Regions from separate parts of the Paenibacillus sp. FSL H8-0048 genome, predicted to be linked through region 1. Evidence: riboswitches for the same ligand, from Rfam matches in the RefSeq annotation. Region 1 holds a riboswitch; the other holds the start of a gene.
What was found. A riboswitch is a leader RNA that binds a small molecule or an ion and turns the genes downstream of it on or off. The one in region 1 is predicted to bind S-adenosylmethionine.
Positions count from the first base shown of each region.

Region 2: another riboswitch for S-adenosylmethionine. It lies ahead of NSU18_RS25545 (methionine ABC transporter ATP-binding protein); the one in region 1 lies ahead of metA (homoserine O-acetyltransferase MetA).

Region 1 is NZ_JBBODF010000001.1:2,450,216-2,458,152, forward strand. It holds gene mqnC (cyclic dehypoxanthinyl futalosine synthase) at 1-888, opposite strand, end outside; gene NSU18_RS10605 (aminotransferase class I/II-fold pyridoxal phosphate-dependent enzyme) at 1,116-2,282, opposite strand; gene metA (homoserine O-acetyltransferase MetA) at 2,332-3,249, opposite strand; SAM riboswitch class I at 3,366-3,497, opposite strand; gene corA (magnesium/cobalt transporter CorA) at 4,024-4,959, shown strand; gene NSU18_RS10620 (HRDC domain-containing protein) at 5,132-6,148, opposite strand; gene NSU18_RS10625 (ROK family protein) at 6,414-7,295, opposite strand; gene NSU18_RS10630 (cobyrinate a,c-diamide synthase) at 7,664-7,937, opposite strand, start outside.
Region 2 is NZ_JBBODF010000001.1:5,891,472-5,899,408, forward strand. It holds gene NSU18_RS25520 (putative polysaccharide biosynthesis protein) at 1-80, shown strand, start outside; gene NSU18_RS25525 (thioredoxin family protein) at 195-539, shown strand; gene NSU18_RS25530 (COX15/CtaA family protein) at 656-1,591, shown strand; gene NSU18_RS25535 (UbiD family decarboxylase) at 1,653-3,425, shown strand; gene NSU18_RS25540 (Cthe_2314 family HEPN domain-containing protein) at 3,452-4,198, shown strand; SAM riboswitch class I at 4,290-4,425, shown strand; gene NSU18_RS25545 (methionine ABC transporter ATP-binding protein) at 4,528-5,544, shown strand; gene NSU18_RS25550 (methionine ABC transporter permease) at 5,544-6,203, shown strand; gene NSU18_RS25555 (MetQ/NlpA family ABC transporter substrate-binding protein) at 6,262-7,137, shown strand; gene NSU18_RS25560 (NifU family protein) at 7,328-7,576, opposite strand; gene NSU18_RS25565 (YuzB family protein) at 7,659-7,913, shown strand.

The DNA.
Region 1 (7,937 bases):
CCAGGAGGACTGGAAGTTCTTGATATTGTCCAGCACCAGACGGCTGATGGCTACGGTCTTCAGGTACTCCTCCGGGGTCTGGCGGTCCAGCTTCAGGTTCGTATTATCCGGCTGGAAGGTCCAGGAGATGAACGCCAGGAAGCCTTCAGAATCATATTTGTTCGCAATACATTCGTCCTGCGCTTCACGTACACGCAGCAGATGCAGCGCCCGTTCTTCCATGCTCTCGCCCAGACCAATTACCATCGTGGCTGTTGTATTCATGCCGATCCGGTGTGCGGTCTGCATGACATCCATCCACTCGCGCCAGGAGCCCTTGAGCCGGCTGATCTTGCGGCGGGTACGGTCATCGAGAATCTCTGCGCCACCGCCGGGCAGGGAATCGAGGCCCGCAGCATGAATCTCACGCATGACCTGTTCCAGCGGCAGGCCGGAGACCTCTACCATTTTCATAATCTCAGCAGGTGAGAAGGAATGCATTGTAATCTCCGGGAACCGCTGCTTGATGCCGCGCAGAATATCCGTATAATAGCTGAACGGCAAATTGGGATTCGTACCGCCCTGCATCAGAATTTCGGTTCCGTTCACGCTCATGGTCTCAGCAATCTTCTGATAGATTGTTTCATCGGGAAGCACATAGCCTTCCTCCGAACCGGGTCTGCGGTAAAAGGCGCAGAAGCGGCAATATACATCACATACATTGGTGTAATTAATGTTGCGGCCGATGACGAATGTTGTCACTGGCTCCGGGTGCCAGCGCTTCATAATAATATCTGCGGCAGCGCCCATCTTCTCAATTTCATTGCTCTCGAACAACGTGATCGTGTCTTCCAGTTGAAGACGCTCACCCTTCAGTGCCTTATCCAGTATAAGATCGACTGCACTCACTGTTGACGGCCTCCTCTAAATCTATGAAGTAGTATAGATAAATTTAATTTGAAGTAAATATACTCGTTCTCCCATCGTATCACAATCGGCTGTTCTTGAAAAATGTTTCGCTGCGCAGGACCGGTATTTGACCTTGTCCCAGGCAAAATTAAACAGCAGCGCCCGAAGGCACTACTGCTTGTACGTTTTGCGAATCCCGCATGCCTGGTCAGGTCCGGCACATCGCCTTATTCCAGCTCGCTCCGTGCGGCCTCAAGAGCCTGCCTTAGATCCGCGATCAGATCATCTACATGCTCTATGCCGACTGAGAAACGCAGCAGCCGGTCATCCACGCCTACAGCATCGCGGATTTCAGCTGGAATATCGGCGTGGGTCTGTATCGCCGGATAGGTCATCAGCGATTCAACACCGCCCAGACTCTCGGCGAAGGCGATCAGCTTGATATGGCGGAGCAGCGGCTCCACATAGCCCGCCTCTTTTACCTTGAAGGAGAAGATCCCGGTGTTGCCGGAGGACTGGCGGTTCTGAATGGCATACCCCGGATGGTCCGGCAGGCCCGGGTGGAAGACCTCGGCAATAGCCGGATGCTCCTGCAGATAACGGGCGATGGCCAGGGCGTTGCTCTCATGCCGCTCCATGCGCAGGGCGAGGGTCTTCATGCCCTTCATTAGCTGGTAGCTGTCATTCGGTGCGAGAACCGCTCCCAGCGAGTTATGCAGGACGGCCATTTCAGCCGACAATTCTGCGCCCTTGGTCACAATCAGCCCAGCCAGCACATCGTTATGCCCGCCCAGATACTTAGTCGCACTGTGAACCACGATATCTGCTCCAAGCTCCAGCGGACGCTGGAAGAATGGAGTCAGCAGCGTATTATCCACAATCGTAAGCAGCCCGTGATGGCGGGCCCAGGTACATACGGCTTCGACATCCGTAATCATCATCAGCGGATTGGTCGGCGTCTCAATGAATACGGCTTTCGTGCCCGGCTGGCGGGCCGCCTCCAGTCCATCCAGATCGTTCGTATCTACATAGGAGGCACTGATGCCGTATTTGGAGAGAATGCGTTCCAGCAGCCGATAGGTTCCGCCGTACAGGTCGAGCGACACAATGAGATGGTCCCCTTGTCCAAACAAGGTGAACACCGTAGTCAGTGCAGCCATACCGGAGGCGCAGGCGAAGCCGGCATCCCCGGATTCCAGGGCCGCTGCCGCTTCTTCGAGGACAGAGCGGGTAGGATTTTTGGTGCGGATGTAATCAAAGCCCGTGCTTTGCCCAAGTCTAGGGTGACGGAAAGCCGTCGCATGATAAATCGGGTAATTAATGGCCCCGGTGGCGGGGTCCTCCATTGAACCAATCTGTGCCAGTCTGCTCTCAATTCTCAGTTTCTCATCCATCTCCATTGCCTCCTAAATTAATTACTTCTATTAAGAATAAGTCAACCTCTTAGATAAACGCCCCAATATCGTAAGGAGTCTCCTGGTATACATAGTAATTGAGCCAATTAGCGAATAATAAGTTGGCATGGGCACGCCAGACTGCCGGAGGTGTACGCGTCGGATCATCCTTGGGATAATAGTGCTTCGGCAGGGCAACCTCCATCCCCTTGGCGATATCCCGGTCGTACTCCCATTTCAGCGAGAAGGGATCATATTCCGAATGTCCGGTGACAAAAATCTGCTTCCCGTCATGCGTAGCCACCAGGTACACCCCGGCTTCCTCGGATTCTGCCAGAATCTGCAGCTCCGGATTCTGCTCAATATCTTCGCGGGAGACGTCGGTATGGCGGGAATGCGGAACATGGAACACTTCATCGAAGCCGCGCAGCAGCTTGACATTATTATGGCTCAACGTATGCGGAAACACTCCAAAGCATTTGTCCGGCAGACTCACCTTGCGCACGCCGAAGTGATGATACAGCCCTGCCTGCGCCGCCCAACAGATGTGCATGGTCGAGGTAACATTCTGCTTGCTCCACTCAAAAATCACTTTCAGCTCTTCCCAGTAGTTGACATCCTCAAATTCCAGTTGTTCTACGGGAGCGCCCGTTACGATCAGGCCATCGAACCGGCGGTGGCTGATCTCATCAAAGGTTACGTAAAAGCTCTTCAAATGCTCAGCCGAAGTATTCTTCGACGTGTGGGAGCTGGGATGAAGCAGAACAACATCCACCTGAAGCGGGGAATTCCCGATAAGGCGCAGCAGCTGGGTCTCAGTAGTTTCTTTGGTAGGCATCAGATTCAGGATGGCGATCCGCAGGGGACGGATATCCTGATGGAAGGCCTGGCTTTCATCCATTACAAAAATATTCTCACCGGATAACACTTCTTTGGCCGGCAGACTGTCGGGAATTTTGATAGGCATTGCTGTTCACTCCTTAACTGAAATAGGGTTCCACTCGGTGGTTAAACCTGAGGCAGGGTAGCGAAAAAAGACCTTTCCCGGGCGAGAAAGGTCATATCATGCAGTCATATGCGCCTCTCTCATCTGCCAGAGAACTTCGGCCGGACGAATAACGCCCTGCAAAGCTTCCGCAAGAATTAGCACCGTGCGCTCACACGCCGGTTGCCGGGTTTCATCGGGCTAGTCCCTCCACCTGCTCTTGATAAGATTTAGCTGTATTCAGTTGAATAGCCTTAAGCATCCGAAAGATGCTTTTTCTTAAATTTCACTTTAAATCATGAACCTCCTTTTCGTCAAGTCCATACAATGCTGAAGGGGCCTTATGACAGAAAACAATTTCTCTTGTAAGACCCATATCCCGGCGTTATACTAGACAAGTGTTTTAACCAAGTGGAAACGGCTTTGCTCTCCTTTTAAAGGACGGCACCGTTTCAGCGAGAAATATAAAAATTAGTTATGGTGTGAAACCTATAAATTTTTATATTTCAAAATAAACGGCGAAAAGAAGAGGTGAGAGAACAATGGAAGGCGACCCGGGCTCGCGAATATGCGTGCAGAATGAACAACCACACAGGATTAACATCAGCTTGCCGGCGGCGGGAGCCCTTTTTCTTCATGCTCTCGGACCGTCTTTTGGCCTTCATCCATGATTGTACCACCGGCCAAGCTGATTTTTTCCGTGTGCTGAAATTAGCATACCCCTGGAGAAGACCAGGGACATAAGGAGTGAATCAGATGAAAATCCGGCTGGTGAATGCAGGGGTTTTTACGCCTATTGACAATATTGAAGAAACTTTAACCGCCCCTGCCGAGGGGTTCTACTGGATTGATGCGGATGTGGAGGACCTTGTTGAGCTTCAGCCTGTATACGGCCTGCATGATCTGGCTGTGGAAGACTGTCTGAGTGAAGAGGATCAGCGTCCGAAGCTGGAGATTTATGAGAGTCATTATTTCATCGTGGTGAACAGCATCCGGTTCGATGATGAGGAGATTTTCCTCCGTGCGCTCAACGTATTCCTTGGCAGACATTATATTATTACCGTTACGAAGCAGAAGATCCATGAGCTGCGTGTCCTGAAGCCCGTTCTGTGGGAGCAGGAGGTCAGTACGCCTGACCGCTTCCTGTATCTGCTGATCGACCTCGTTGTCGACAACTTCTTCTCGGTCGGTGACCGGATTGAAGCGCGGATTGAGAAGCTGGAGGAAGATATCCTTATGCATACCAAGAAATCGCATCTGAGCGAGATCATAGGGCTACGCAGTGAGATTCTCTGGCTGAAGAAGATGCTCGGCCCGCAGAAGGAAGTTATCAACACGCTTAACAAAAAGGATCTCCGCCTGATCGACGATCAGCTGCAGAAGTATTTCAGCGATATCTATGAGAATGCGGTCAAGATCTCTGAAACCTTCGAAACATACCGCGATCTCATGGGCAACTTGCGCGAAGCTTATCAATCAAGTATTGCAAACCGCGCCAATGAAATCATGCGTGTATTTACGGCAATTACTACCATATTCATGCCGCTAACCGTGATTACCGGAATCTACGGCATGAACTTTGACAATATCCCGGAGATCCACACCGAGTACGGCTACTATGGCGTCATTGCCGTGATGGTGACGCTAGGCTGCGGAATGCTCATTATCTTCCGTAAGAAGGAATGGTTATGAAGCAGGGCGGACGAATACGAAGGACGAAGGCACCGTATACCCGGTTATCCCGGGACCCGGGGAGCCTTCGTCTTTTTGGTATGTCACCCGTATGTAATGCGTCTGCGGCGATCAGGAATTCCGCTCTTCAGAACCGCAGATTGGGGCCGCTGCAGGCCGTCAGTCTCCATAATTATTGAGGGGTGACCATCCTTAACGCCGCCGGATGTTCACGCCGGAAACGGATGCGGATCAGCCGCAGGCGTTCGTAATACAGATCGAGTCCTTCAGCAGGAACGAAAGATTCACCGTAAGCTTTGTAAAGGACAGGCTTCAGGAAGTTGTCGCCGATCAGTTCAAAGGCTGTCCAAATACTGTTCTGTTCTTCGGGGCTCACCCCGCTCAGCTCCAGGGTAATGAGCTTCTCGGCCGAGTAGCCATCCTTCTCCAGCTCCTCTACAACTTCAAGCACTTCCCGGCGTGAAACGCCGCTAAGCACTCTGAGCTGCTCCATCCCCTGCCCCTCTTCGATCCCCTGTAACAGAACACGCCGCAGTCTCAGCCGCTCCAGCTGCTTCTTGTACTTAAGCTCCTTCTGCTTATATTGCCAGGATACGAAGCTCTCTTCGTCTATGGCATGATTCACCCAGCCTAGGGGAAAATCATGCTCACGCTCAGCCGCTGCGGTGATACTGAGCCAGTCTGCTCCATACTGTGAGGCTTTGCCTTCACCTACACCCGGAAGCTGCAGCAGTTCCTCCTCCGTGCGGGGAAGAAATGTGCTGATCATGCGCAGCAGACGGTTACTGGCCAGGATGTAAGGCGCCTTCCGTTCGCCTGAGGCCTTCCCTCTACGCCAGGAGCACAGCTCCTCGAAGATGGCTTCATTGCCGTATTGTTCACTGTAATACTGCAGCTTAAGCTGCTCCTGGCTGCGGCTGCTGAGGTTATCCTCGTCATGAAATACCCCGTCAATCAGCGGGCGGTAGCCATCCCCCATCTTCACGGCAAGCTCGTGACGGTATACACACAGCATCTCATTCCATGATCCGCCTTCATACCACAGGCTGTCGCCCGTCTCCTGTTCGCCGGAGAAATCACGCCAGCCCAGACGCCACTGCCCATCTTCCTCTCCAATCCACAGCTGGGCAAACACCTCCCCGTCCATACCTGATCTTCTGCACAAACGGTTCATAAATACGATCTGCATATCAATCCCTACTTTCGTCGTTTTACAGTACGCATGACATATTTCAAGTGGAAACGGCATTGCCGTCCTTTAAAAGGGCGGTACCGTTTCAGCGAGAAAGATAAGGATAATTTTAGCGCGAAGCATATAAATTCTTATCTTTGAACGCAAAAAAGCACCTCTCCCACGAAATTCGTGAAAGAGGTGCTTCCTCTTAAATGCTATACTGTTAAAACCTAGAATACCATATATTACGTAACAGTCAATGCCTTTTTGTCAGCAGATCCTAATTGCGGTCCAAAGCCAGCTTGGCCAGACCCAGTGCACCCGACAAACCGGCATTATCTCCAAGCTGCGGAGGCACAATATAGCTGCCAATCTCTTGATTGAGCGCGGGATGCTGCACATATCCGCCGAGCAGCTCCTGCAGCTTGGCATGGATCAGCGGGAAGAGCTGGCTCTGCTTCATCACACCGCCGCCCATTACGATCTTCTGCGGCGAGAGGATCAGCACATAGTTCATCAGTGCATGAGCCAGATAGTGAGCCTCCATCGCCCATGCCGGATGATCCGCCGGCAGCTCGCCCGCAGGCTTACCCCAGCGCTTGCCGATAGCCGGACCTGCTGCCAGACCCTCCAGGCAATCGCCGTGATAAGGGCAGAAGCCTTCGTAGTGGTCCTCAGGATGACGACGGACCAGAATATGGCCCATCTCAGGATGGGACAGCCCGTGAACGAGCTTCCCGCCTACCACGGCACCGGCACCGATCCCGGTGCCCACAGTGATGTAGAGGCAGCTATCCAAACCTTGCGCCGCCCCCCAGCTGTATTCGCCCAGCGCCGCGCCGTTTACATCTGTATCAAAGCCGATCGGAACGTGGAATTGCTCCTCCACGGCTCCCACCAGATTATACCCGCCCCAATGGGGCTTGGGTGTGGTTGTAATATATCCATAGGTGGGGCTGCCGATAACGGGATCAATCGGTCCGAATGAACCGATGCCGATAGCCTCCACAGCTTTTCCGCTAAAATATTCCATTACCTGGCTCATAGTCTCCTGAGGAGTGGCAGTCGGAAAGCTCACCCGGTCGATAATCGTCCCGTCCTCATTCCCGATACCGCATACAAACTTAGTTCCTCCTGCTTCAATCGCTCCCAACAATTTCACTGCAGTGTTCCCCCTTCTCCTGATGCATCCATATGCTGTTGCTTCAATAACCGGCCCGGCGCGGTGATTAAAGCGTTCTCTTGTCCTATTATACGTGGCCCTTATACGTATGACAAGCGGTTGACATATAGTAGTCAGAAGTGATTTGCGGATGAGACTTAGGCTGGACTTGAACGGGAACGAAGATAGTTGGATTTTCTACACTTGCTAATGAACAAATGGCCGATGCGATAACAGCAGTTGGAAAAACAACACTTAATGTTGCCCATTTTAGCCCAAGCAGCTAAAAGTAACATGAATTGATGTTGTTTTTCCACTTGTTGCCGGACATCGCTTGATAATCGGGAAAACAAGGTACGTTATTCCACTTATTGGTTGCAGGAATCGGAATCATGCTGCTTCACAACTTGTTTGCGGTCACGATAAGCACGGCAGGCCGCTACAAGCCGGGCTGCTGCCGGGAGATGGGAAGCCAGATGGATATGCGCATAAGCAGCCATAATGCTGCCGCTGATGTAGCCTTCCGGTTGGCTGCCCCCTCTGCCCTTACTCTCATAGGCATAGGTCCGGGCTTCCCCCTCAGGATAGCTCATGATGGAGTAATGAAATTCATGGCCGCGCAGGTGCTCGCCCTGCTTCAGC
Region 2 (7,937 bases), 3.4 Mb from region 1:
CCGGTTATCCCCGTCCGCTGCGCAAGGTGCTGGGTCCTTTGATGAGATTGCAGCCGGCCCGTGTACGTTCCGGTGAATAATGATATGACTATTGTCTTGATTTGTCATTATTGTTTGACTTATTCCGTACATTTTGATTCACTTAAAGAGCAAGCTTCGTGTGGAACTCTCTGATAGAAGGGAATGGTCAATTGATGGACAAAATCAGCTCCCCTGCCCAGTTCCAGGTGGCAATTCAGTCTCCGCGCCTGACGGTGGCAGTCTTCAAGGCAGATTGGTGTGTGGATTGCAAATTCATTGATCCGTTCATGCCGGATGTGGAACAGAAATATGCAGAGCGCCTTACCCTGGTCGAAGTGGATGTCGATGCTGTAGGAGATGTCAGCCAGGAACAGAATATACTGGGCATTCCAAGCTTTGTCGCGTACACCGATGGCCGGGAATTGGTCCGGTTCGTGAACAAGCTCCGCAAGTCCCGGGAGGAAATCGAGAAGTTTCTGGATACGGCGCTGGACGTTTATCTCAGCATTCACAAGTAATTACGCAGCACCGCTTTCGCCCTATTTTGAGCAGAAGCGGTGCTTTTTCTAATAATATAAATAATATAGAATTTATACTGCTTCATACTCATTCCTATACAATACGGGTGATACTATTGACGACACTTCAATTAAAATGGCTCAGCTATCTGACCTGTCTCATTATGTTCATGGCGTTGTTCGGCGGGGTTGTGGTGACGAAGACCGGCTCGGGGCTGGAATGCGGGAATGAGTGGCCGCTGTGCCACGGGAAGCTGATCCCGGCCTATACCATCGGCTCTCTGATTGAATATACCCACCGCTTGTTCAGCGGCCTGGCAGGCCTGTTATCACTGGCTTCCATGGTTGCCTTCTGGCGTTATGCCAGGCACCGCAAGGATCTGCTGGCCTACGCTCTGCTAACCCTGATATTCGTCATCGTTCAAGGCGGAATGGGAGCGCTTGCAGTTGTGAAGTCGCAGTCGGCTGCGGTTATGGCCCTGCACATGGGCTTCTCGCTGATTGCCTTCGCCGGTTCGCTGATGCTGGCGCTTGGGACTTGGCGGGCGTTCTCTCCGGGAGCGGAACTCAGCACAGGAAGTCCCAAAGTCCGCCCTGCCTTCCGCAACTTAACCTGGGTTACTGCAGTATATTCATATATCGTTGTCTACATTGGGGCCTACGTAAGCCACACCAGCTCCCAGGGCGGGTGCTCCGGCTGGCCGCTGTGTAACGGACAGTGGATTCCGGAGATGAGCGGCGGAGTAGGGATCGTATTCGTCCACCGGATTGCGGCGGCGATTCTGTTCCTGCTTACGGCTATCCTTGGGCATCTGGCCTTCTGGAAGTATAAGGAGCTGCCGGAGCTGAGGGCTCTGGGAGTAGCGGCAGTCCTGCTATGCCTGATGCAGGTATTCAGCGGAGCGGCTGTGGTATACACACTGAATAATGAAAAATTGTACATATTTGCTGCAATGTCTCATATTGTGCTGATCTCCGGGCTCTTCGGGGTTCTGTGCTATATGAGTGTAAGGGTCTGGCAGTTAAGCGGAGCTGGCAAGGGCAGCAAGTGATAAGGTAACGGCAACGGTGGACGGGATAAGCATAAGGTCCTGTTTGAGGAGGAACGCTATAGTGCGATACAGTAATTTACGACAATGGATCGAGCAGCTCCGCAGGGATAAGGATCTGGCAGTGATAGATACGCCTGTTGATCCTTATCTGGAGCTTGCCGAAATTCACCGCCGGGTGGTCGAGGAGGAAGGCCCGGCTCTGCTGTTCACGAACGTGCAAGGAACACCGTTCCCGGTTGCAACGAATCTGTTCGGCACAGTCCGGCGCGTCAACAAGGCCTTCGGGACCAGACCAGAACAGCTGCTGAAGTCGCTGACAACGGCGATGGAGCAGCTGATTCCGCCTTCAGCCGCCGGCTTATGGCGGGAGAGGACGGTGCTGCTTGAGCTGCTGAGGGCAGGAACCAAGAACGTACCGCAAGGAGAGGCTCCGGTGCTCGGCGTCTGCAGCAGCAGTGATCCGCTGAAGGAGCTGCCCCGGATTACAGCCTGGCCTAAGGATGGCGGGGCATTCCTCACGCTTCCTCTGGTCTATACGGAGAATATCACCAACCCCAAGGATCATAACCTCGGAATGTACCGGATTCAGATGTACGACGACAGCACCACAGGCATCCACTGGCAGATTCACAAGGGTGGCGGCTTCCATCACTCGCAGGCAGAGCATCTCGGCGAGACCCTGCCGGTGTCTGTCTTCATCGGCGGGCCGCCGGCCCTGATTGCTGCGGCAGTGGCTCCGGTCCCGGAACGGATTCCGGAGCTGATGCTGGCGTCGCTGATGCTGGGCGGCAAGCTTCCCATGGTGCAGGACCCCTTGGGCGGGCACCGGATTCCGGCCGAGGCTGAATTCTCCATCCGGGGACGTGTGTCTCCGCTGGAGCGGAGAGCGGAAGGACCGTATGGCAGCCAGTCCGGCTACTATTCCATGCAGCATGATTTCCCAGTCATGCATGTTCAGCGGATGTGGCACCGCAAGGATGCCATCTACCCGGCGACCATCACCGGCAAGCCGCGCCAGGAGGATTATTATCTGAAGGATTATTTGCAGCGGCTGCTCGCTCCGGCCTATCCTCTGCTGATCCCTTCGGTCAAAGCGCTATGGTCCTATTCCGAATCCGGTTCGCATTCATTGACCTCAGCGGTCGTGAGGGAGAGCTATCCGCGTGAGTATATGGTGTCTGCGTTTCGTATCTTAGGGGAAGGCCAGCTCTCCTTAACCAAATTCCTGCTGCTGACTAATGTTCAGGTAGAGCTTGCCGATTTCCCTAAATTGCTGGAAACGGTGCTTGAGCGCTTCAACCCGCACACGGATCTGACGATCTTTGCCAATACCTCCATGGATACGCTGGATTATACCGGACGCAAGCTGAACCATGGCAGTAAGGCGGTGATGGCGGGCATCGGAAGCCCGGTCCGTCAGCTGCCGAGGACCTATACAGAGGGGCTGCTTCCATCAATCACCGCCGCTGTGCCTTATTGCGGAGGATGTTTAGCCGTTTCCGGTGCATCCTATGAAGAGGACCCGGAGCTGCCAGAGCGGCTGGTTACTGCCTTCAAGGAGAGGGAGACCTCCTGGCCTTTGATTGTGCTGGTCGATCAGGCGGAAGAGGCGGTAAGAACACAGACCTCATTCCTGTGGTCTGTATTCACCCGCTTCAATCCGGCGGATGATATTTATTCGGCGGCCGGGGTACGCCGGGGCAGTATCAGCTATACGCTGCCGATCATTATAGATGCCCGGATGAAGCCGGGATACCCGGAGGAGCTGGCTCCAAGCGAGGATATTGCGAAGCGGGTAGCGCGGGGCTGGAACCGTTATTTTCCTCTAGCGTAGAAGTGAACTTTAAGGAGGGTCAAAATATGCTGCGGACATTACTGGGAGAGCCGCCCCGCGTGAACAGCGGTGTGCTGGCTGAAGCTATGGAGTCCATGGCGAAGGCTGCCTCCATGCTGCGCAAGGAGATGGCGGCACATGAAGACCATGACCATGAATACCGCAAGCTGGAAATCTGGACACGGGGCCTGATCTCCTCTTTGGATGAGCTGGAGCAGAGCTGGTTCGCAGCCGCCTTTTTCCGGAAGTCAGTGATTGCCGGTTATATGGATGATATGTCGTCCACCGAGCAGGGGGAGTACGCCAGATATGTGTATTTCTACAAGGATGGCTTCATCCGTGTCTTCTCGCTGCTGGACAAGCTGGGTACGGTGCTCAATAATCTGTACCATCTCAATACAGGCAAGGTGAAGACGCATTTCTCCTATTTCACGGTGCTGAGGCAATTTCAGCTGCTTCACCCGCATCATCCGCTCGCGGACGAACTGGAGCGGATCAGGAATTCCTACCGGGAGCCGGTGGAGAATCTGCGCAAGCGGCGTAATGCCGAGATCCATTACATGAACGCGGAGATGACCGACGACCTCTGGCAGCGTCACCAGGGACTGCATGACAAGATCCGTCTGGAGGATCTGGACAGCCATCTGGAGGATTTGAAGCAGAGTCTGGAGATGGTATGCCAATCCCTGACCGCCGCATACAAGTACGGGAATGAACAATGGCACAAGAAACTAGCGGCCTCAGGCCCGAAATCCGGACATGAACGTACGTAAAAACTTACCTTTGACAAAAAACTCGAAACTGAACTATACTAAGGCATACATTAACTTCTGACAGGATACGGAATATATAACCTCATACTTTATCTTATCGAGAGCGGCGGAGGGATAGGCCCGATGAAGCCCGGCAACCGGTTTGAATACAGCGAAGCGCTGCATCCAAATGTCATGGTGCTAATTCCTACAATGCCGCCGGTTACGGGGTATTTGGCAGATGAGAAGGCATTGTCATTATACACACAGGGCCTCTTGCGATCTGCATGGATCGTAAGGGGTCTTTTTATTGCAATGATGGAAGCTAGAACAGAAGGGGGACGCAGCGGTTGATAGAATTGAAGGATATAACTAAGGTGTATGGCAAAGGCAGTAAGCAGGCAACTGCACTCTCTGCGCTGAGCCTGTCGATTAAGAAGGGTGAAATCTTCGGGGTGATCGGTCACTCCGGGGCCGGCAAAAGCACGCTGATCCGCTGCATTAATCTGCTGGAGCGCCCGACTGCGGGAGAAGTATGGGTGGGCGGTGTGGAGCTGACAGCGCTTAGCCAGGGACAGCTGCAGGAGCAGCGGCGCAAGATCGGGATGATTTTTCAGCATTTCAATTTGCTCTCATCGGCTACAGTCTATGACAATATCGCCTTTCCGCTGCGGCTGATCGGAGCCGGAAGGAACGAGATTGAACGCAAGGTCAAGGATCTGCTCGCGCTGGTCGGACTGGAGGAGCACTGGAATAAGTACCCGGCCCAGCTATCCGGCGGACAGAAGCAGCGTGTCGGGATTGCCCGGGCGCTGGCGAGTGATCCGGAAGTTCTGTTATGCGATGAGGCGACCTCGGCGCTTGATCCGCAGACGACAGACTCCATTCTGCGCCTGCTGATGGACATCAACAGCAAATTCCATCTGACCATCGTGCTGATCACCCATGAGATGCATGTGATTCAGAGCATCTGTGACCGTGTTGCCGTGATCCATGGCGGCGGCATTGTGGAGCAGGGTGAAGTGGCTGAGGTCTTTCTGAAGCCGAAGCATGAGGTCACCAAGGAATTCATCCGCAGTGAGACCCAGTCGGACGGACCGCTCCGGCAAGCGATTGATGCTGTGCAGCCAGGCTTCACGAAGTCTGTCAAAATCACTTTTCTCGGGCAAAAGACTTACGGGTCCACGCTCTCCCAGGTGGTTCAGGGAACCGGGGTCCACTTCGCCATTCTTCATGGCACTATCTCTACGATCAAGGATGTTCCTTACGGGCAGCTGATTGTACGGTTCGAAGGACCTGAGGGTGCGGTTGAAGACACGCTCCGTGAGTTAGTAGCGCAGGGGCTTGATGTGGAGGTGATTTCGTAATGGATTTTAGCACAATCAATTGGGAAGAAATGCTGGAAGCTACGATTGCTACACTCAAAATGATCGCTATTTCAGGAATATTCACAATAATCCTTGGTTTACCGCTCGGAATTGTGTTATATTTATGGGGGAAGTCAAAAAACATTATTATCAGGGTTGTTTACTCGGTATTATCCTTTATTGTGAATATTCTGCGCTCGGTTCCTTTTATCATTCTGATGGTTGCCCTGATTCCGTTAAGTAAGACTATTATGGGAACCTCGATAGGGGTACTTGGAACGATCCCGGCACTGGTGATCGGCGCGGCACCCTTCTTCGCCAGACTGGTGGAGACGGCACTGCGGGAGGTTGACCGGGGAATCATTGAAGCAGCGCAGGGCATGGGAGCGTCCACCGGGCAGATTGTGATGCGCGTGCTGCTGCCGGAGGCCCGTCCGGGTCTGCTGGCCGGAGTAACCATTACTGTAGTGACCCTTGTCTCGTATACTGCGATGTCCGGCATGATCGGGGGCGGCGGTCTGGGTGACCTGGCGATCCGCTACGGATATTACCGTTATGAGAAGGAAGTTATGATCATCTCGGTAGCGCTGATGGTCATTCTGGTGCAGCTGCTGCAAATGGCCGGCGACCGGCTGGTAAGACATTTTACACGGAAATAAGGTACGTCCACATATAGCCTTATTCAATAAACCATATGGATTAGAGGGGGATTTACAGATGAAAAAAGTACTGCTTACATTATTCAGCCTGACCTTGGTATTGGTGCTTGCCGCTTGCGGAAACAACAAGGCGAATAACGCCGCGAATTCTGCTGCAACAACGGCACCTACGGAAGCGGCTGGTGCAGAAGCGACTACAGAGCCTGCTGCAGAACCGGTAACCCTGGTGATTGGTGCCTCTGCTGTACCGCATGCGGAAATCCTCAAAGCGATTGCCCCGCAGCTTGAAGCCCAAGGCATTAAGCTGGATATCAAAGAATTCTCGGATTATATCCTGCCCAATACACAGCTTGCCGAGAAGCAGCTCGATGCGAACTTCTTCCAGCACAAGCCTTACCTGGATGATCAGAACTCGAAGAACGGCACAGATCTCGTAGCTGTAACCGCTGTTCATGTAGAGCCATTTGGCGCTTATTCCAAAAAAATCAAGTCGATCGACGAATTGGCAGAGGGTGCGAAGGTTGCGATTCCGAATGATGCAACGAACGGAGGCCGCGCATTGATTCTGCTGGCGAAGAACGGTCTGATCAAGCTGAAGGATGACACCAACATTGCTTCCACCAAAGCGGATATTACCGAGAACGCCAAGAAGCTGGATATCATTGAGCTGGATGCAGCCATGCTGCCCCGTCAGCTGGATGAGGTAGACCTGGCGCTGATCAACACCAACTTCGCCCTGGATGCCAAGCTGTCTCCAACGAAGGATGCGTTGTTCATCGAAGGCGGAGATTCCCCGTATGCCAACCTGCTGGTAGCCCGTCCTGACAATAAGGATTCGGATGCCATTCAGAAGCTGGCAGCTGCGCTGACTTCCCCGGAAGCGAAGGCATTCATCGAAAAGCAATATGATGGAGCGATTATTCCAGCATTCTAAGCTTAAGCTTAAGCTTAGGCAAGCTGAATAATCCTAATGAGACCAGAAGCAGCCCGGCAGCCAGGAATGGCTGGCGGAGCCGCTTCTGGTTTTTTTTGCGAACCCGGTGGTTGATCCTGCAGACGAAATCCTCTATAATAAAAAAAATCCCGGCCTCTTAGCGGAGGCCGGGATGGTTTATGAAACGGGATTAGAATACCTGAACGACTTCTTCCACGCCTTCTACTTCTTCAATCAGGGCGCGTTCGATCCCGGCTTTCAGCGTGATCGTGGAGCTTGGGCAACTGCCGCATGCACCCATAAGCTTCAGCTTAACGATGCCGTCTTCAACATCAATCAGTTCCACGTCACCGCCATCGCGCTGCAGGAACGGACGAAGTTTATCAAGGACTTCCAGTACTTCATCGTACATGGTTGCGCTTTGTACATTCTCACTCATTTCTCAATCACTCCTTTCGTATGTTTATTATAGTACAAAAAGTTAAAAAATAAAATGGTTAAGGCAGAATAGGGAGATCATCATGCGACCAATTATAGAATTCTGTGCCAGCAACATCGGCCACGGCACTGAACCGCTCAAGCTTAAGCTGGAACAAAACCCTGAATATGATGTAGTGGAGTACGGCTGTCTGAACAACTGCGGAGCGTGTTATCTTCAGCCGTTCGCCATGGTTGACGGGGAGATCATAGAGGCTGATTCCCCCGCTGCTCTGGAAGAGGCTATTGAAGCCGCTATAAGAGAAGCAGAGGCCTGGGACAGCCTGGAGATTGATTAAGCCGGATAGAGGCTAAGACCGAAT